DNA from 3 places in the Kribbella sp. NPDC051587 genome. Region 3 is predicted to be linked to each of the others. Evidence: riboswitches for the same ligand, from Rfam matches in the RefSeq annotation. Region 3 holds a riboswitch; each other region holds the start of a gene.
The links. A riboswitch is a leader RNA that binds a small molecule or an ion and turns the genes downstream of it on or off. The one in region 3 is predicted to bind cobalamin.
Positions count from the first base shown of each region.

Region 1: linked by a shared signal. The riboswitch ahead of ACIA49_RS19965 (ABC transporter substrate-binding protein) and the one ahead of cobN (cobaltochelatase subunit CobN) in region 3 are both predicted to bind cobalamin.
Region 2: linked by a shared signal. The riboswitch ahead of ACIA49_RS27430 (ribonucleoside-diphosphate reductase subunit alpha) and the one ahead of cobN (cobaltochelatase subunit CobN) in region 3 are both predicted to bind cobalamin.

Region 1 covers NZ_JBITDE010000005.1:130,109-137,051, reverse strand. The annotation lists gene ACIA49_RS19975 (MFS transporter) at 1-569, shown strand, start outside; gene ACIA49_RS19970 (hypothetical protein) at 583-1,548, shown strand; cobalamin riboswitch at 1,539-1,733, shown strand; gene ACIA49_RS19965 (ABC transporter substrate-binding protein) at 1,758-2,780, shown strand; gene ACIA49_RS19960 (FecCD family ABC transporter permease) at 2,777-3,769, shown strand; gene ACIA49_RS19955 (FecCD family ABC transporter permease) at 3,766-4,788, shown strand; gene ACIA49_RS19950 (ABC transporter ATP-binding protein) at 4,790-5,578, shown strand; gene ACIA49_RS19945 (hypothetical protein) at 5,630-5,890, opposite strand; gene ACIA49_RS19940 (PLP-dependent aminotransferase family protein) at 6,201-6,943, opposite strand, start outside.
Region 2 covers NZ_JBITDE010000008.1:202,853-209,795, forward strand. The annotation lists gene ACIA49_RS27420 (potassium transporter Kup) at 1-1,836, shown strand, start outside; gene ACIA49_RS27425 (DinB family protein) at 1,870-2,442, shown strand; cobalamin riboswitch at 2,473-2,620, shown strand; gene ACIA49_RS27430 (ribonucleoside-diphosphate reductase subunit alpha) at 2,756-5,638, shown strand; gene ACIA49_RS27435 (ribonucleotide-diphosphate reductase subunit beta) at 5,629-6,702, shown strand; gene ACIA49_RS27440 (isochorismatase family protein) at 6,889-6,943, opposite strand, start outside.
Region 3 covers NZ_JBITDE010000011.1:92,553-99,495, forward strand. The annotation lists gene cobN (cobaltochelatase subunit CobN) at 1-3,336, opposite strand, end outside; cobalamin riboswitch at 3,372-3,493, opposite strand; gene ACIA49_RS31425 (DUF3500 domain-containing protein) at 3,615-4,568, opposite strand; gene ACIA49_RS31430 (phosphoglycerate mutase family protein) at 4,559-5,242, opposite strand; gene ACIA49_RS31435 (cobalamin biosynthesis protein) at 5,233-6,159, opposite strand; gene ACIA49_RS31440 (serine hydrolase) at 6,234-6,943, shown strand, end outside.

The DNA.
Region 1 (6,943 bases), on a different contig from region 3:
TGGCGATGCCGATCGTGCTGTTCCCCGCGTTCGCGACCGACGTACTGAAGGAACCGAAGCTGCTCGGCGTCCTCTACAGCGCGGAGGCGGTCGGGGCGATGATCGCGACGCTGACCAGCGGCTGGACCCGCCGGGTGCATCACCACGGCCGGGCTGTCGTGATGGCGGCCGCCTGCTGGGGCGCCGCGATCGGGATCGCCGGGCTGGCGCCGAACATGTGGGTCGCGGTCGTCTTCCTCGCGTTCGCCGGAGCGGCGGACATGGTCTCCGGCCTGTTCCGGTCGGTGATCTGGAACCAGACGATCCCGGACGAGATGCGCGGCCGGCTGGCCGGGATCGAGATGCTCTCCTACATGCTCGGCCCGCTTGGCGGACAGGCCCGCTCCGGACTGGTCGCTGACCTGACCAGCGTCCGGACCTCGATCGTCAGCGGCGGGATCCTGTGCGTGGCAGGTGTCGCGGCCACCGGTGCGGCCCTGCGCGACTTCTGGCGGTACGACGCTCGCACCGACGAGCACGCGATTCGCGAACGCGATCTCCGCAGGGCGGCCGAGGCCGACGAAGCGTAGGCTTTGGCCCACCATGCGTATCCGTCCGGTTGTGCCGCTCGTCGTACTCTCAGTGCTCGTCAGCGGTTGCAGCGGCCCCGGACAGGAGACCGCGCCCAGTGTGCCGCCACTGGTCTCGATCCCGACGACGCCGTCGCAGACCCCCTCGGAGACACCGTCGAGCACTCCGGCGACGGCCAAGGTCGCGGACACGATCTGCGTTCGGATGGATCAGACGCTGGTGCAGGCGACGCTCGACGTCCCGTCCGTGCAGATTCGGCCCAAGACGCCGCCGGCCGAGTTCGGCGTACCGGTGACGTATGACGGCTGCCTGCTGGGGCTGGGTGGGTCGGTGTTGCGGGTCGGGTGGTCGGTGCAGACGGCGACCAAGGCGACGCTGGCGGCGGTGCAGAAGGCTTACAAGGGAGAGCCGGCCAAGCCTGCGGTCATCGGTGCGAGCAGCGCCGCGACCAGCGCGCCGGGGTTCGGGGCCAGTAGCTTCGTGGTCTTCCTGCTGGAGAACCGGCTCTACAAGATCTCCGGGCCGAAGGCCACGCTGGCGAGGTACATAGTGCTGGCCGAAGAGGTGGCTCGTCAGGTGGGCGGACTGCCCGAGCCGGAGCCGTTGGTCACCCGGCCGGAGTGTGACCGCGGGTCGGACGCTGCGGCCAAGGTGATGGGCGCGCCCGTGATGTTCCGTCGCGACGGACAGACCGAGCTCGGTGACCTGGTCTGCGGTTGGATCGCCGCGGACAGCGTGCTGTCGACGTCGGTACGCCGTACGCCGAAGGCCGCCGAGCTGATGACCGCGATCCGGAAGACACCGACCGCGCAGGCACTCCCGCTTGGTGACGAGGGGTACGTCGACACCGCGACCGGGCGGACCACGATCCGGCTCGGCGAGGGGCAGCTGGTCGACTTCGTGCCGCTGCCGGCCCGGGCGATCAACCCGGACACCATGACCCAGTTCGCACTTGCGATGCTGTCGCAGTACCGGTGAGGTACTGTGGCGGCGCCGTGGTGTTCGGGAAGCCGGTGTGATGCCGGCGCGGCCCTCGCCACTGTGATCGGGAGTTCACCGGCCGTTCCCTGCTGAGGGGAGGTCACTGGTCCTGCACTGGGAAGACCAGGTCGGTGGGCGGAATCCCGTCAGCCAGGAGACCGGCCACGGCATGTGATCCGTCCACGAGGTGCTGGAGGAGCGGTTCCGTGCTGCGTAAGTCTGTTCTCCCTGTCCTGCTGCTAGGCCTGCTCGCCGGGTGCGGCACGGCCACAGCGGTCAACCCGCCCGGGTCGACGATCACCGTGCAGAACTGCGGTCTCGACGTCACCGTGAGCGGTCCACCGAAGCGCGTGTTCGCGGCGTACCAGCCGGCCATCGAGATGGCGCATGCGCTGGGGATCTCCGATCGCCTGGTCGGTACGGCGTACCTGGACGCGGAGGTGCTCCCGGAGTACGCGACCGCTCAGGCCAAGGCGAAGTACTACAAGAACCTGCCCAGCCGGGAGGAGCTGCTCGCGGCGAACCCGGACTTCGTGCTGTCCGGGTTCAACGACGTGTTCAGTGCCGGTGGTGGCAGTGACCAGAGCTTCGGCAGCCGCAAGAGCCTGGCCGACCTCGGCGTCCAGACCTGGATCTTCAGCCCGCTCTGCCCGACCGCCGACGGCAAGGGCGACGAGGCGATCGATCCGTCGAGTGTCTCGATGGACAACGTGTACGCCGATCTGCGCGGCCTCGGGAAGCTGTTCGGGGTCGAGGACCGGGCCGAGGCCGTGATCGCCGACCAGTCCGCCCGGATCGCCGCAGTCGAGGCCAAGGTGAAGAACGCGCCGAAGCCGACCGTCGCGATCCTGCGGCCCGGGCTAGAGGGCGGCGGGCTGACGGTCTCCGGTGGTCCGGACTTCGGGACGGTGCTGATCAAGCAGGCCGGTGGCGTGAACGCGTTCGCGGATCTGACGTCGAAGCGGAACGTGAAGATCGGCGTCGAGGAACTGATCAAGCGCAACCCGGACTACATCCTGATCAGTGGGTGTTGCGATGCGTCGCTGACGCCGGCGTCGTCCCAGCCGGAGGTGGACAAGATGCTCGCGAACCCGGCGTTCCAGAACCTCAAGGCGGTCCGCACCAAACACGTCGTACCGTGGCTGTTCGCGAACCACTCGGCCGGGGTTCGGGGTGCTTACACGACCGAGGACATCGCCAAGACGATTCATCCTGATCTGTTCCGATGAGGTGGCGTGCGGCCGGACTGCTGTTGTGTGTCGCCGTTCTCGCGGGTTCGGTGCTGCTGTCGTTGAGCATCGGGAACCAGCATTTTGGTGCGCATGACGTCTATCTGGCGCTGGCGAACTTCAGCGGGAGCGACAACGATCGCGTGATCCGGTACCTGCGGGTGCCGCGGACGGCTGCTGGATTGTTGGCCGGGGCCGCGCTGGGGTTGGCGGGTGCGTTGATGCAGGGCGTGACGCGCAATCCGTTGGCGGATCCGGGGATTCTCGGGGTGAACGCCGGGGCGGCGCTCGCGGTGGTCGGGGCGATCGGTCTGCTGGGGGTACACAGCCTGACGGGCTATGTGTGGTTCGCGATGGGCGGTGCGTTGGTGGCGACGGTGGTCGTCTACCTGGTCGGTGCGATCGGGCGAGGTGGAGCGACGCCGGTGAAGCTCGCGCTGGCGGGAGCGGCGATCAGCGCGCTGCTCGGGTCGGTGACGTCGGCGATCACCCTGATGGATCTGTCGACGTTGAATTCCTTCAGGTTCTGGGTGGTCGGGTCGTTGACGCTGGCAACTGGTTCGGTGGTCGGGCAGGCCGTGCCGTTCATTGCCGTTGGCATCGTTGTGGCGTTGGGGTTGGGGCGATCGCTCAACCAGTTGGCGTTGGGTGATGAGCTGGCGCGGTCGCTTGGTACTCGGGTCATGGTGGTGCGCGTGTTGGCCGGGTTGGCGGTTGTTGTGCTGGCCGGTACGGCGACTGCGATCGCTGGGCCGATCGGGTTTCTGGGGCTCGCCGTACCGCATGTCGCGCGGACGTTGGTCGGGGCGGACTACCGGTGGATCTTGCCCTGGTCGATGGTGCTGGCGCCCGCCGTACTGCTACTCGCCGATGTGGTCGGGCGGTTGGTGGTTCGACCGGATGAGCTGCAGGTCGGGATCATTACCGCGCTGATCGGTGCACCGTTGTTCATCGCGCTGGTCCGGCGACGTCGTACGGCGGCGTTGTGAAAACGCTTCGGGTCGGGCCGTTCTCGACACGTGTCGATGGTGCGAGTGTGGTGTGGTCGGTTGTTGCTTGGGTGCTGACGCTTGCGGTGGGGGCGTTGTCGCTGACCTTGGGCGACTACCGGATTCCGTTGCCGTTGGTGCTCGAGACGTTGAGCGGTCATGGCACGTTGATCCTCAACGACATCGTGGTGAACGGGCGGCTGCCACGAGTGCTGGTCGGGATCGGCGTCGGTACGGCGTTCGCCGTGTCGGGGGCGATCTTCCAGCGGCTGGCGCGTAATCCGCTGGTGAGTCCGGACCTGATCGGGGTCAACGCCGGGGCCGCGTTGGCCGCCGTACTGATGATCACTGTGCTCGGGAGTGGATGGATTCCGGCTGGTGCACTGTTGGGGTCGTTGCTGTCGGCAATCGTTGTGTATCTGCTGGCTTATCGGGACGGGATCTCGGGGTATCGGCTGGTGCTGGTGGGTATTGGAGTGACGGCGATCATCGGGTCGGTGACCGCGTACCTGTTGACGTTGGCCGATATCTACACCGCGAAGAGTGCATCGCAGTGGTTGGCCGGGAGTCTCGCCGGGCGGAGCTGGACGCACGTCGTACTGATTGGTGCGGCGTTGGTGGTTCTGTTGCCGGCTGCTTTGGCTGGGGCGCGGCAGTTGCGGTTGCTGGAGCTCGGGGATGATCTGGCGCGAACGTTGGCCGGTCGCGTCGAGCTCTCGCGCGGGTTGCTGATTCTCGTTGGAGTTGCCCTTGCTGCGTTGGCGACTGCGGCCGCAGGCCCGATTGCCTTCGTGGCGTTGGTCGCTCCGCAGCTCGCTCGGCGATTGGTGGCTGAACGCGTCGCCGGACTGCTCGCGGCCGGTGCTCTTGGCGCGTTGCTGGTGGTCGTTTCGGACCTCATTGCCCGGGAAATCTTTGCTCCGACGCAGTTGCCGGTCGGTGTCGTGACCGCGTTCCTCGGAGCGCCGTACCTGCTCGTCCTGATGGCTCGCGCCAACCGCATCGGTACCGGAGGCTGACATGACCGAACTCCGTGCTGAAGAACTAACCCTCGCGTACGACGGCCGCGCCGTGGTGCACTCGTTGTCGCTGCTGATCCCGCGGCAGCGGATCACGGTCATCGTCGGCGCGAACGCCAGCGGGAAGTCCACCCTGCTGCGCGGTCTTGCCCGGCTGCTCGCTCCCCGTGGTGGTGCTGTGTATTTGGATGACGTCGACCTGGCCAAGGTCAGCGCCGGTCGCCTGGCAACCCAACTCGGCATGCTCCCGCAACAACCAGTCGCGCCCGACGGCATCACCGTCGCCGACCTGGTCGGTCGCGGCCGGCACCCACACCAGCGCTGGTTCCGCCAGTGGTCACCCGAGGACGAGCGCGTGGTCAACTCCGCGCTGGCCGCCACCGGCGTCGCAGACCTCGCGGACCGGTCGTTGGACGAACTCTCCGGCGGTCAACGCCAACGCGTCTGGATCGCCCTGGCCCTCGCCCAAGACGCCGACACCATGCTCCTCGACGAACCCACCACCTTCCTGGACCTGGCACACCAGTTGGAGATCCTCGACCTGGTCCAAGACCTCAACCGCGCGCACGGCAAAACCGTCGTACTGGTCCTCCACGACCTCAACCTCGCCGCCCGCTACGCCGACCACCTGATCGCCCTGAAAGACGGCCAGGTAGCCGCCACCGGCACTCCTGCCGAAGTCATCACCCCGGCCGTGGTTTCCAAGGTCTTCAACCTCACCGCGGAGGTCATCCCCGACCCTCTCACCAAGACCCCACTGGTCATCCCGGTCCCTCGCCGTACTGCCTGACAGGTGGATGGCGTCCCACCTCCGAGCGGGGACGCCATCCACGTCGCTTGCTCAGTACTCCGCCCACTGGAACTGCCAACCCGGAGCACACGGCCACTCCGGAGCGCAGGTCGAGTCCGGGTCGCGGTACCAGACTTCGGACACGGGGTAGTGGTAGTGCCGGTAGGTGAGTCGTGCTGACTCACACTCGTCCTGGGTGGCGCAGGTGTAGGTGTGGTGCGGGCCGTCCTGTGCCTGAGCCACCACCGCGCCGCTGGCGACCAACGCCACCGAAGCTGCTGCTATCCCCACCATTCGCCCGATCGTTCTCATCCCAACTCCGCCTTTCCCGTCGATCAACTCGTTGCTTGATGCAACGTCCAAAGCCGCTAGTACCGAAAAACTGTTCCACCCAAACGATTCGACCCCACTCGAAACCCGTTTGAGAACCAGATGCCCTGGGCAACAGTCGCCCCTTCATAACTCCTAAGCTATCGCGGACCGGCCGTCGACAGCTCGGGGCTGTGCGCGCCCCGCGGGGCCCGTGAACAGGCAATATCTTGTCCACCACCCCCACGTCCTGTCCAAGCCCCCAAGTTATGACCACAGCCGAGAGTAGGACGGGGATACTCGGTCGGAGGATCTAGACGAGAGTTGCGAGGGTGCGGATGGCTTCGGTCAGTTCGGTGGGGGTGCGGGCGGCGTAGCCGAGGACCAGGCCGGGGGCGTGGGGGAGTTGGCAGTGCCAGGAGAGTGGGTGGGTTTTGATGCCGTGCTCGAGGGCGGCGGTCGCCAGGGCTACGTCGTCGATGTCTGGTGGGAAGGTGATCGTGAGGTGGAGGCCGGCGGCGGCGCCGTGGACTGTTGCGGTGGGCAAGTAGTTGGCGATGGCGGTGGCCATGGCGTCGCGGCGGGTGCGGTGGCGGCGGTGGACGTAGCGGAGTTGGCGTTCTAGTTCGCCGGACTCCATCAGATGCGCGAGGGTGAGTTGCGGGAGTGAGGCGTTGCCCAGGTCCGCGCGTCGCTTGAGGCTGATCAGTTCGTCACGGTACTGCGCCGGCGGCACGATCCACCCGATCCGCAGCGCTGGTGCGAGCAGCTTCGAGACGCTGCCCGTGTAGATCACCTGCTCAGCCTGCATCGAGCGCAGTGCAGGAACCGGCGGGCGGTCATAGCGATGCTCGGCGTCGTAGTCGTCCTCGAAGATCAGCCCACCGTCAGCTGCCCACTGCAGTAGCTCACGTCGCCGCTCACCCTCCAGTACGACGCCTGTCGGGAACTGGTGTGCCGGAGTCACCATCACCACAGGCGCACCGGACTTCCGCAGTACGTCGACTTGCAGTCCACCGCTGTCGACCGGGATCGGTGGGGTCCGGAGGCCCCATT
Region 2 (6,943 bases), on a different contig from region 3:
GGCGACATCGGGACCAGTCCGATCTATGCCATCCAGACGATCTTCAATCCCGGTGACCCGCATCCGGTGGCGACCGCCACCACGAATGTGTTCGGGATCATCTCACTGGTCTTCTGGTCGGTCACGATCGTGGTGACGCTGAAGTACGTGCTGCTGGTCCTGCGCGCCGACAACCAGGGCGAGGGTGGCATCCTGGCCATGATCACCCTGATCCGCGGCACCGGCGAGTCGAACGGACGCCGGACCACGGTCATCCTGGCCGCTCTCGGCATCTTCGGCGCCTCGCTGTTCTTCGGCGACTCGATGATCACCCCGGCCATCTCGGTGCTGTCCGCGGTCGAGGGGATCGAGGTCCTCCAGCCGGGCCTGGCGACCTGGGTGGTGCCGATCACCGCCGCCATCATCCTCGGCCTGTTCAGCGTGCAGCGCCACGGCAGCGGCCGGATCGGCCGCTCGTTCGGACCGATCATGATCATCTGGTTCGTCACGATCGCCGCCTGCGGGATCGGCGGCATCGTGCGGCACCCGAGCATCCTCAAGGCGCTCTCACCGACGTACGCGATCGGTTTCCTGACCGGCCACTTCGGGACGGCGTTCTTCGCCCTGGCAGCGGTCGTGCTGGCGATCACCGGCGCCGAGGCGCTCTACGCCGACCTCGGCCACTTCGGCCGCAAGCCGATCACCCGGGCCTGGCTGTTCATGGTCTTCCCCGCCCTCATCCTGAGCTACCTCGGCCAGGGCGCCCTGATCCTCGACGACCCGAACGCCTTCAGCAGCCCGTTCTTCCTGCTCGTTCCGCACTGGGGCCGGATCCCGATGGTGGTGCTGGCCACCGCCGCCACCGTCATCGCCGCCCAGGCCGTGATCACCGGCGCCTTCTCGGTCGCGCACCAGGCCGTCCAGCTCGGCTACCTGCCCCGGCTACGGATCAGGTACACCTCGACCGAGAGCGCCGGGCAGATCTACGTGCCCTGGGTGAACTGGGCACTGATGATCGCCGTACTGACCCTGGTCTTCGCCTTCGAGAGCTCAGCCGCCCTGGCGTTCGCCTACGGGATGGCGGTCACCGGGACGATCGTCATCAACTCGCTGCTGTTCTTCTACCTCGTCCGCAAACAGTGGCGCAAACCGCTGTGGATGGTCATTGTCGGCGCCACCTTCTTCCTCAGTGTCGAACTGCTGTTCCTCGCCGCCAACCTGACCAAGTTCGTCCACGGCGGCTGGCTGCCGCTGCTGATCGCGGTCACCGTCTTCACTGTCCTGATCACCTGGCAGCAGGGCCGCCAGCTCGTCACGGCCAAGCGCGAGAAGGAAGAAGGCCTGCTCCGCGAGTTCATCGACACCCTGCACGAGCGCCCGATCACCCGCGTCCCCGGTACGGCGGTCTTCCTCAACCGCGGCAACACCACCGTGCCGCTCGCGATGCGCGCCAACGTCGAGCACAACCACGTCCTGCACCGCAACGTGGTCATCCTGTCGATCGAGACCCTCACCGTCCCGCACGCCCCCGAAGAGGAACGCGTCCTGGTCGACGACCTCGGCTACACCGACGACGGCATCATCCACGTCACCGCCCGCCTGGGCTACGTCGAGAACGCCAACGTCCCCGAGATCCTCACCCAGGCCGCCGCCCAGAGCACCGAGCTCACCGTCGACCCCGACGACACCTCCTACTTCCTCTCCGCCATCGAACTCAAACTGGGCGACACCCCCGGCATGCCCCGCTGGCGCAAACACATCTTCCTCGCCACCACCGCCATCACCGCCGACGCAGCGGAGTACTTCCACCTCCCCCGCGAACAAGTCGTCATCGTGGGTTCCCAGATCACTGTTTGACACCGAGGCGAGCGCAGTTCTACATTCGAACACATGTTCGACTGGGAGCTGTTGCACGAGCCGTCGGCGATGGCGATGGTGCGGGGGCAGTTGGGGTTCAGTTGGCTGGTGCTGTCGGGGCGGTTGGCGCGGCTGACCGATGAGGAGTACTTCTGGCAGCCGCGGGGTGAGGCGTTGACCGTCGTGCGGCGGCATTACCCGAGCCATTACCGGTCACAGGGGGCCGGGGAGTGGGTGGCGCAGTGGCCGGACGAGCCGGATCATCGGGGGCCGCGGACGATCGCGTGGTTGATCGCGCATCTGACGGAGACGTTCTTCGAGCGGTGGGAGTGGACGTTCGGGCCGCGGGAGCAGGGCCGTGGGGACATCACGCTGCATGGGAACGCGCGCGACGCGGTGGCGTGGCTGACGCATTGGGTCGAGGCCTGGCAGGACGGGATCGCGGCGCTGATGGAGGACCAGGTGACGGTGACGGGGCTCAGTCAGGCGACCGCACTGGACGCCGAGGAGCCGTTCGGGCACGTCGTGTTACGTCTCAATCGCGAGCTGATTCATCACGGATCAGAGATCATGACGTTACAGGATCTGTATGGCACCGCCGCTTGAGAACCACAACATGTCGTGGACGGCGTGTCGGTTACCACTAGATGTTGCGACTGACCTAGAGTCCTTCTCGCTGGCGGTCAGGGGAATCCGGTGCAATTCCGGAGCTGCCCCGCAACGGTGAGCGGATGCCGACAGGTCTCCGCGAGTCCGGGTACCTGTCGCCGGCGTGTGCACCGCCGGTGCACACGGTCCGAGACCTCGAGGGTGGGTCGCAGGGCGTGATGACCAGTGTCCGGCCGGTGCTGTCGTCTCGTCGTGCGCGCGTGCTCTCACAGTCGCGGTCCTCCGTACGCGTAGCGAGAGAAGAGCACTTGTGACCATCGCTTCCACCTCCCGATCGGCGGCCGACGAGGCCGGCCACGGGACCCAGCTGACCGTCGTACGCCGCGATGGCAGCAACACCGATTTCGACGCGACCAAGATCTCGGTCGCCGTCACGAAGGCGTTCCTCGCGGTCGAGGGCAACGACGCCGGCGCCACCCACCGGGTCCGGGACCTGGTGACCGACCTGACCGGCCGGGTCGTCGAGGCGCTGACGCGGCGCGGTGACACCCGCAGCGTCCAGGTCGAGGACATCCAGGACCAGGTCGAGCTGGCTCTGATGCGCGCGGGAGAGCATCAGGTCGCCCGGGCCTACGTGCTGTACCGCGAGGAGCGCAACAAGGCCCGCACCCCCGCCGACGCCGCGGAGCTGGCCGAGACCAAGCCGGTCGTGTCGGTCCGCCAGGCCGACGGGACCCGCGCTCCGCTCGACGTCGAGCGACTGCGCGTGATCGTCGCCGAGGCCGCCGCCGGGTTGGACGCGGTCGATTCCGAGCAGATCCTGAACGAGACGATCGGCTCCTGCTACGACGGCATCGCCCAGCACGAGGTAGAGCTGGCGCTGGTGATGGCCGCCCGGTCCTACGTCGAGACCGAGCCGCAGTACAGCTACGCCGCCTCCCGCCTGCTGCTCGACCAGATCCGCCGCGAGGCGCTCGGTCGCGTGCACGGCGAGCCGCGGCAGGCCAGCCAGGCCGACATGGCCACGGCCTACCCCGCATACTTCCCGCGCTACATCGCGACCGGGATCGAGGCCGGCCTGCTCGACCCCGAGCTGGCCACCTTCGACCTGGACCGGCTGGCCGCGGCGATCCACCCCGAGCGCGACCTGGACTTCGCCTTCCTCGGGCTGCAGACGCTCTACGACCGCTACCTGCTGCACATCGACAAGACCCGGTTCGAGCTGCCGCAGGCGTTCTTCCTGCGGGTCGCGATGGGGATGGCGCTGCGCGAGGAGGACCGGGAGGGCCGCGCGATCCAGTTCTACGAGCTGCTCAGCTCGTTCCGCTTCATGTCGTCGACACCGACGCTGTTCAACTCCGGTACTACGCGTCCGCAGCTCTCGTCCTGCTTCCTCACCACGGTGGACGACGACCTGTCCGGCATCTTCGCCGGGATCCGCAACAACGCCCTGCTCGCCAAGTACTCCGGCGGTCTCGGCAACGACTGGACCCCGGTCCGCGGGATCGGCGCCAAGATCCGTGGTACCAACGGTGAGTCGCAGGGCGTCGTACCGTTCCTGAAGATCGCCAACGACACCGCCGTCGCGGTCAACCAGGGCGGCAAGCGCAAGGGTGCGGTCTGCGCGTACCTCGAGACCTGGCACATGGACATCGAGGAGTTCCTCGACCTGCGCAAGAACACCGGCGACGAGCGCCGCCGGACGCACGACATGAACACCGCCAACTGGGTGCCGGACCTGTTCCTGCAGCGGGTCGAGGCCGACGGCCAGTGGACGCTGTTCTCGCCCGACGAGGTCCCGGACCTGCACGACCTGTTCGGGACCGAGTTCCGGACGGCGTACGAGAAGTACGAGGCGGCCGCCGACCGCGGTGAGATCCGGGTCTTCCGCCGGGTCCGCGCGCTGGACCTGTGGCGCCGGATGCTGACCGTGCTGTTCGAGACCGGTCACCCGTGGATCACCTTCAAGGACCCGTGCAACCTGCGGTCGCCGCAGCAGCACAGCGGTGTCGTGCACTCGTCGAACCTGTGCACCGAGATCACGCTGAACACGACGGTCGACGAGACCGCGGTCTGCAACCTGGGCTCGGTCAACCTGGTCGCGCACCTGACCGAGACCGGCCTGGACGCTGATCTGCTCCGCGACACGGTGAAGACCGCGGTCCGGATGCTCGACAACGTCATCGACGTGAACTTCTACACGACGCCCGAGTCGGAGCGCGCCAACCAACGGCACCGTCCGGTCGGCCTCGGCCTGATGGGCTTCGCGGACGCGCTGTTCTCACTCCGCATCCCGTACTCGTCGGAGGCCGCCATCGCCTTCGCCGACAGCTCGATGGAGGCGATCAGCTACCACGCGATCGAGGCCTCCAGCGATCTGGCCGCCGAGCGTGGCGCCTACTCGACGTACGACGGTTCGCTGTGGAGCAAGGGCGTGCTGCCGATCGACTCGCTGGAGATCCTGCGCACAGCTCGCAAGGGTGACGTGATCCTGGACGACACCAAGTCGCTGGACTGGGACGCCCTGCGCACCAAGGTGCTGCGCGACGGCATGCGGAACTCCAACGTGATGGCGATCGCGCCGACCGCGACGATCTCCAACATCTGCGGGGTCAGCCAGTCGATCGAACCGGCGTACTCGAACCTGTTCGTGAAGTCGAACATGTCCGGCGAGTTCACGGTCGCGAACCCGTACCTGGTCAACGACCTGAAGGCGCGTGGGCTGTGGGACCAGGTGATGGTCTCCGACCTCAAGTACCACGACGGCATCCTGACGAACATCGACCGCGTCCCGGCCGACCTGCGCGAGCTGTACGCGACCGCGTTCGAGATCGACCCGCTGTGGCTGATCGAGGCCGCGTCGCGCCGGCAGAAGTGGATCGACCAGGCGCAGTCGCTCAACCTGTACATGGCTTCGCCGTCCGGCAAGGCGCTCGACGAGCTCTACCGCAACGCCTGGCGCTACGGGCTGAAGACGACGTACTACCTGCGTTCACAGTCGAAGACCCACGTCGAGAAGTCGACACTGCAGGGCACCGACGGCAAGCTCAACGCGGTCTCCGCCACCATCCCGGCCCAGGTGACAACCCCAGTACCGGTCACCGCTGCCTCAGTCATCGACAACGCTCCGCTGCCCGAACCGACCGGAGCGATCTGCTCGCTCGAAGACCCTGACTGCGAGGCCTGCCAGTGACCACGACCGACAACGCCACGGGCCTCGGCTCGATCACCGTCGGCGCCTCGCGCATCGACGTCTCCGACAAGGCGATGATCAACGCCCGCGCCGACGTCAACCAGCTGCTCCCGCTGAAGTACACGTGGGCCTGGGACAAGTACCTGGCCGGCTGCAACAACCACTGGATGCCGACCGAGGTCTCGATGCAGGCCGACATCTCGCTATGGAAGTCGAAAGACGGCCTCACCGACGACGAGCGCCTGATGCTCAAGCGCAACCTCGGCTTCTTCGCCACCGCGGAGTCCCTGGTCGCGAACAACATCGTGCTCGCCGTCTACCGCCAGCTCACCAACCCCGAGTGCCGGCAGTACCTGCTGCGCCAGGCGTTCGAGGAGGCCGTGCACACGCACACCTTCCAATACATCTGTACGTCGCTCGGTCTGGACGAGGGCGAGCTGTTCAACATGTACCGCGAGGTCCCGTCGATCTCCGACAAGGACGCCTGGGCCCTGAAGTACACCCAGCATCTCGAGGACCCGGACTTCACGACCGGTACGCCGGAGTCCGACACGGCGTTCCTGCGTGACCTGATCGCGTTCTACGTGGTCTTCGAGGGCATGTGGTTCTACACCGGCTTCGCGCAGATCCTCTCACTCGGCCGCCGCAACAAGATGGTCGGCATCGCCGAGCAGTACCAGTACATCCTGCGCGACGAGTCGATCCACCTGAACTTCGGCATCGACTGCATCAATCAGATCAAGCAGGAGAACCCGCACCTGTGGACGGCCGAGTTCCAGGCCGAGGTCCGGCAGATGCTCACCGAGGCCTGCGAGCTCGAGGTCGCCTACGGCCGCTCGACGATGCCGAACGGCATGCTCGGCCTGACCGCGGACCTCTGCGAGCAGTACATGCACTTCATCACCGACCGCCGCGCCGAGCAGATCGGCCTCGCCCCCATCTTCGGCGAGACCCGCAACCCGTTCGGCTGGATGTCCGAAGTCATGGACCTCAAGAAGGAGAAGAACTTCTTCGAGACCCGAGTCATCGAGTACCAGTCCTCCTCCGGCCTCAGCTGGGACTAACCCCAGTACGACGGGAGCGCCGGTGCCTAACGTCCGAAGGAATCGCAGCCATGACGTGCGATTCCTTCGGACGTTACGGCCGGCCCCGCGCTAACGTCCGCAAACACGCTGACCACGCCCGCAGGTCGTTCGGACGTTAGCGGCCGGACCGGTTGATCAGTGGGGGCACGAGCGCTTGGGTGGGAGTTAGGGGTGGGTTTTGGTGAGGGCGTTGAGCAGGTCGGCCGTCGTACCGGTTTCG
Region 3 (6,943 bases):
CCGGGTCTTCACCTGCGCCGGTACGGCGGAGTCGCCGACGTAGGCCTTCGGGTTCGACCCGGTCAGGTGCCGCACCATCGCGATCATGCCGCCGTGGTACTGGAAGTAGTCGTCGGAATCCATGATGTCGTGCTCACGGGTGTCCGCGTTCTTGGCCGCCACCTGGATCCGCGCGTACGCGCGCTCCATCGACCCGCGCGCCTCGGCTCCGTCCAGGTCCTTGCCGTACGCGTACCCGCCCCAGACCGCGTAGACCTCGGCCAGCTCGGCGTCGGTCCGCCAGTTCCGCGCGTCCACCAACGGCAACAGGCCGGCGCCGTACGAGCCGGGCTTGGATCCGAACACCCGAGCCGTTGCCGACCGTACGTCGTTGCCCGCGGCAACGTCATCGTCGACGTGGGCGCGGAGATAGTTGTCGGCGGCATCTTCATCCAGTGCCGCGACCGTCCGGACCGCCTCGTCGAGCAGCTGTACGACGTGTGGGAACGCGTCCCGGAAGAACCCGGAGATCCGGATCGTCACGTCGATCCGCGGCCGGCCCAGCTCCTCCAGGCTCACCACCTCGAACCCGGTGACGCGGCGCGAGGCCTCGTCCCAGACCGGGCGGCAGCCGAGCAGCCACAGCACCTCGGCCAGGTCATCGCCCTGGGTCCGCATCGCCGACGTACCCCAGACCGTCAGACCGACCGAGCGCGGCCATTCGCCGGTCTCGGCCTGGTGCCGGGCCAGCAGCGAGTCGGCCAGCGCGACGCCAACGTCCCAGGCGTTGCGGCTCGGGATCGCCTTCGGGTCGACCGCGTAGAAGTTCCGTCCGGTCGGCAGCACGTTGACCAGACCGCGGGTCGGTGAACCCGACGGGCCTGCCTCGACGAACCGGCCGTCCAGTGCACGCAGCACGTTCGTCAGCTCAGCTGAAGTGCCGTTGAGCCGCGGTACGACCTCGGTCGCGGCGAAGGTCAGCGCGGACTCGACGCCCACCGACGAGCGGCCGATGACCTCGGTGACAACGACCGGCACCTTCGACGCATCCCAGTTGAGCGTCTCCATCGCGACGACCAGCTTGCGCGCGGCCGCCTCCAGGATGTCGACACCGTCTGCACCACTCACCGCGGGCAGGTCGGCCAGTGTCGCGAGCTCGGTCAGCTCAGCGGCCAGACCAGGGTTCGCGAGCAGCTCGGCCTCGTCGACGCCGAAGGTCTCCCCCAGTGCAGCCCGCAGGCCGGGGATCGAGTACGAACCGCCCCACAGCTGCCGCGCCCGCAGTACGGCGAGCACCAGGTTGATCCGCGCCTCGCCGGCCGGTACGCCGCCAAGGATGTGCAGGCCGTCACGGATCTGAACGTCTTTGATCTCACACAGATAGCCGTCCAGGTGCAGGACGAATTCGTCGAACGCCTCGTCGTCCGGCTTCTCGTCGGTATGCAGATCGTGGTGCAGTTGCGCCGCCTGGATCAGGGTCCAGATCTGTGCCCGCAGCGTCGGGACCTTCTCCGGGTCGAGCGCCTGCACCGTCGCATACTCGTCGAGCAGGTACTCCAGCTTGGCCATGTCGCCGTACGTCTCGGCCCGTGCCATCGGCGGCACCAGGTGGTCGACCACGACCGCGTGCGCCCGCCGCTTGGCCTGCGTTCCCTCACCGGGGTCGTTGACGATGAACGGGTAGACCATCGGCAGGTTCCCGAGCACGGCGTCCGGCGCGCAGTCGGCCGCCATCCCGATGCCCTTGCCCGGCAACCACTCGAGCGTTCCGTGCTTGCCCAGGTGCACGACAGCGTGTGCCCCGAACCCACCGTCGGCCGGCGCGTTCTCCAACCACCGGTACGCCGCCAGGTAGTGGTGCGACGGAGCCATGTCGGGATCGTGGTAGATCGCGACCGGGTTCTCGCCGAAACCACGCGGCGGCTGAATCATCAGTACGACGTTCCCGAACCGCAACGCGGCCAGCGCGATCGCAGTCTCGGGTCCGGAGGTGTCGACGTACAGGGATCCGGGCGCCTCGCCCCAGGCCTCGGTCATTGCCTCACGCAACGTTTCCGGGACCTGGCCGAACCACTTCGCGTACGTGGACAGCGGCACCTTGGCCACGGCGTTCTCGAGCTGCTCGTCGGTCAGCCAGTCGACGTCGTGACCGCCGGTCGCGATCAGCCGGTGGATCAGCCCGTCCGCACCGTCAGCGCCCTGCAACTCGCTGAGGTCGAGCCCGCCGAGGTCGTACCCGGCCTCCTCGAGCTTGCCGAGCAGCTGGACCGCCGAGGCGGGGGTGTCGAGACCGACCGCGTTCCCGATCCGGGCGTGCTTGGTCGGGTACGACGAGAGCACGAGCGCGAGCCGCTTCTCGGGCACCGGGACGTGTCGCAGGCGGGCGTGGGCGACCGCGATCCCGGCCAGCCGGGTGCACCGCTCCGGATCCGGCGCGTACCGCGCCAGCCCGTCGGCGTCGTACGCCTTGAACGAGAACGGGATCGTGATGATCCGGCCGTCGAACTCAGGGATCGCCACCTGCGTGGCAGCGTCCAGCGGGCTGATCGCCGCGTCACTGGCGAGCCACTGCTCGCGGGTCGACGTGAGTGCGAGCCCCTGAATCAGCGGGATGTCGAGTGCGGCCAGCGCGCCCGCGTCCCAGGCGTCGTCCGCTCCCCCGGCGCTGGCGTTCGCAGCGACCGAACCGCCCGCTGCGAGCAGCGTGGTGACCAGTACGTCGCACTTGCGCAGCAGCTCGAACAGTCCGGCGTTCTCGTCGCTCGTCGGGTCCAGCCCGCGCAGCGTCCCGCAGTACACGGGCAGCGGCTGTGCACCGGCCGCCTCCACCGCAGCAGCGAGCGTGTCGACGAACGCCGTGTTGCCGGCGATCTCATGCGCCCGGTAGTAGACGATCCCGACCACCGGCCGGTCGTCGTCAGTGAAGGTCCCACGCACCCCGTACGCCGGGAGCGCGGCCGGCGGGTCGAATTCGTCGCCGGTGAGGAGGATGGTGTCGCTCAGGAAGCCGGCCAGGTTCCGCAGGTTGTCCGCGCCGCCCTCCCGCAGGTACGCCAGCGCCTCGGTCACCGCCCCCGCCCGCACGGTCGACAGCGACATCAGCTCCGCATCAGGTGCCGCCTCACCGCTCACCACCACGGTGGGCTTGCCAGACGCGAGTACGGCGTCCAGTCCGTCCTCCCAGGCGCGCTTACCGCCCAGGAGCCGCACCACCACGATCTGCGCGGCGTCCAGCAGCGGAGCGAGCTCAGACAGCTCCAGGCGCGCCGGGTTCGCGACCTTCCACCCGGTTCCCGCCTCCGCCGCAGCCAGTAGGTCGGTGTCGGCAGTAGACAACAGCAACAGGTTCGCGGGCACGCTGAACCGGTCCTTCCTGGGGGTATCCACGCCCCGGCCGGAGGTGCGACAGCAGCAGTTCCTGACTCCCCATCGCTGGGTCACAGTGGCGGGACCGTCCCGGACTCACACCGGGTTCCTGCACAGCCGTCGCTGAACCCCTGAACCCTATCCGACCCCCTGCACAACGTCCGAAGCCCCGTAGTACCTCGTCGGCGTGTTTTCGGACGCTGCGAACAACTGGTCCACAGCGTCCGAAGGGTTGCAGCACGTGGTCGGCGTGTTTTCGGACGCTGTGTTCAGCGGTGGGCTGCGTAGTGGGCGGCGAGGAGGTCGGTGCCCCAGTCGGAGCGATGGGAGCGCCAGACGGCGTGGATGTGGTTGGCGTTGTCCTGGGTGTTGTCGTACTCGGCCAGGAAGGTCGGGGCGGCCAGGGAGTAGTAGTGGCGGTGGCCGATGCCGGGGGTGGTTTCGCCGGCCCAGGCGAAGGTGAGGTTCTCCATGCCCTGCTCGGTCAGGTCCTGCCAGGTCAGGAGACCGATCGGGCCGGCTGCGCGACCGACGTACTGGCCGAGCAGGAGGCTGAGGAGCTGGCGCTGTTCGGCGGTCATGTCGCCGTACGCGAGTCCGCGGCGCAGGAGCGACGGGTCGGCGACCGGGTCGTGCCGGGTGAGGATGTCGTCCGGTGCGTCGGGTGAGACGACAGCGACGGCTCGCTGGCTGTCGTCCAACGCGTCCAAGAGCTGGAAGCCCAGGTCGTGCTCGCCAGCCAGGAAGCGTCGGCCCGAGGGAGCCACGGCTGGGTTGGAGCCGATGAATGACGGGGTGAACGAGATCGCACCGTCGACCAGCGTCACGTGGATCGCCAGGTGGTGGCCGTTCAGCCGCCAGGCCCACGGCTCGAACGCGGCGGGGTCGCCCAGGATCCGCAGGAAGTAGCCGGGCGTGGCCAGCGAGTCCTGCCAGTCTGCAGTCGTAGGCACCGGGTGCCCGCGCAGGATCACCTCAGCGTCCAGTACGGCGAGTGAGTCGGCCAAGCCGCGTTCGCTGCAGCCAAGGGCGATCAGCCGCAGCGCCAACTGCTGCTGCTCCGGGCTGAGCGCGGACAGCGGCAGGCCGGGTCGAGGCCCGGGCAGGTAGGTCCACTCCTGGTGGTCCGGGGTGTCGAACGGCGCCTGGATCAGACTGCGCTGTGCCGGCCGCAGGCTCTCCAGCAGTTCGATGGCTGCCTGACGGGTCTGCTCTACAACCACGCGGCGCGCTCCTGTTCTTTCGGCTCGTAAGTCGTCGTCCACTGTTCGAACGGTCGGTCCAGCTTGTACCGGTAGTCCGGCTGCCGCAGCAGCACGCGTGTTTCGGCGTTGCCCGGGTTGCGCAGCGTCTCGAAGTACTTGACCGACCAGTGGAACCACCGCATGCAGAACAGCCGCATGGTCAGTCCGTGCGACACCAGCAGCACGTTGCGCGGTGCGTCCGCCTGCTCGAAGTCGCGGTGCATCGTCTCGAGGAAGCTCGACACCCGGTCGTACACGTCCGACCCCGACTCACCATGGGTGAACCGGTAGAAGAAATGCCCGTAGGCATCGCGCAGCTTCTCCTGGCGCTCGATGTCCTCGGTGTCCTGGAAGTTCGCCCAGTCCTGCTCACGCAGCCGCGGCTCCTCCCGGGCGATCCCGATCAGGTCGTCGAGATTGAGGCCCTTGAGCGTCTCCAGGGTGCGCAGGTACGGCGAGACGTACACCCGGATCGGCTCGTTCTCGAACAGGTCGCGGAGCTCCTGCCCGGCGAGAGCCGCCTGCTCCCACCCGTGCGCCGTCAGCGCCACGGAGTGGTCCGGCACTCGCTCGTAGATCGACTTGTCCAGGTTCGCCTCGGACTCGCCGTGCCGTATCAACGCGATCCGCAGTGGTCGTCGGCTCAGTCCCATAACCGTCCTCTCGCCACTGCCAGGATCGCTGCCGCGCCAGCCGCCGCGATACCGACTCGCCGCGCCAGGGTCGCCGTACGGCGGACATCGGCGACGGTCGGCGTCGGTCCGTCCCCCAGCGTGCCACGGTCCTCGGTATAGGACCCGTAGTTGTTCGTCCCGCCCAGCGACAACCCCAACGCACCAGCGAACGCCGCCTCGACCGGACCGGCGTTCGGACTCGGGTGCTGCGGCGCATCCCGTTTCCACACCCGCCGCGCCTCGCCATAGCGGCCTGCAACGACACCAGTCAGTACGGCGCACGCCCGGGCCGGCAGGAGGTTCACCAGATCGTCCAGCCGCGCTGAGGCCCACCCGAAGTTGGCGTACTTCGGTGAGCGGTACCCGACCATCGCATCGAGCGTGTTGATCGCGCGGTACGCCAGCAGCCCGGGCACCCCGAGCACTCCGCCCCACAGCAGCGGCGCCACACACGCATCCGACGTGTTCTCGGCCAGAGACTCCACCGTGGCACGGGCGAGCTCGTCGGCCTCCAGATACGTGGCGTCCCGAGCGCACAGGTGGCTGAGCCGCTCACGCGCCGCTGGGATGTCCTTCTCCTCCAGCAGCCCGGCCATGGTCTCCGCCTCGCGCTCCAGGCTCCGAGCGCCCAGCACGGTCCACGTGGCCGCGGCCGTGACCAGCGTGTGCAGCACCGGCCGTCCACGCGTCAGCCGCTCAACCATGACCCCCGCGAGTGCCGTCGTACCGACGAGTGCCGTCGTGTACGCCGTACCGGCTGCCCGCGAGTCGGCGTACAGGTGTGACTCCAGCCGGGCCGCCGTCTGCCCGAACCCGGCGACCGGGTGGAAACGCCGCGGATCGCCGAGGACACGGTCGGCGACGAACCCGAGCAAGAGCCCGACACTGGTGGACACCTGGAGAAGTGTGCCAGGTAACAAATGTGCGGGGTCAGGTGTGGGTCAGGAAAGAAATATGCGAGGGTGACGGTATGGGTATTGCGGAACTGCTCGCGGCGGTGGACGGGAGCGGCGAGTTCGGGGTGTGGCTGGGCCGGGCCGACGGGACGCCGGTGTTCGAGCACGAGGCGGAGCGGACGCACTACTCGGCCAGCACGATGAAGCTGCCGGTGGCGATGGCGATGCTGCGCAAGGTCGCGGCCGGTGAACTCGCCCTCGACCAGCCAGTGGCCGTCCACAACGACTTCACCTCACAAGCCGGCGGCCGGTTCGGTGTGAACCCGGACGAGGACGAGGCGCCGGCGACCTGGGCCAAGCTCGACACGTTGGTCCCGCTCGGCTGGCTCGCGACCGAGATGATCACGCTGTCCAGCAACCTGGCCACGAACCTCGTCCTCGAACAGGTCGGGATCGACGCGGCGCAGGCGGTGCTCGCCGAGTACGGCGACGGCCGCAGCGCCATCCGCCGCGGGATCGACGACCGCGCGGCCCAGGCAGCCGGGATCAGCAACGAGATGAGCCCGGCCGGGCTGGCCGGCGTACTCGTTGCCGTGGACAACCAGTATCTGCGCGACCTGCTCGCGGGCAACCAATGGAACGGCGAGATCCCCGCGCTGCTTCCGGCCGGCACTCGGGTCGAGCACAAGAACGGCTGGGACGTCCGCATCCGTCACGACGGCGGCATCGTGCGACCGCCCGACGCAGACCCGTTCGTGCTCACCGTCTGTACGACGTCCGACCT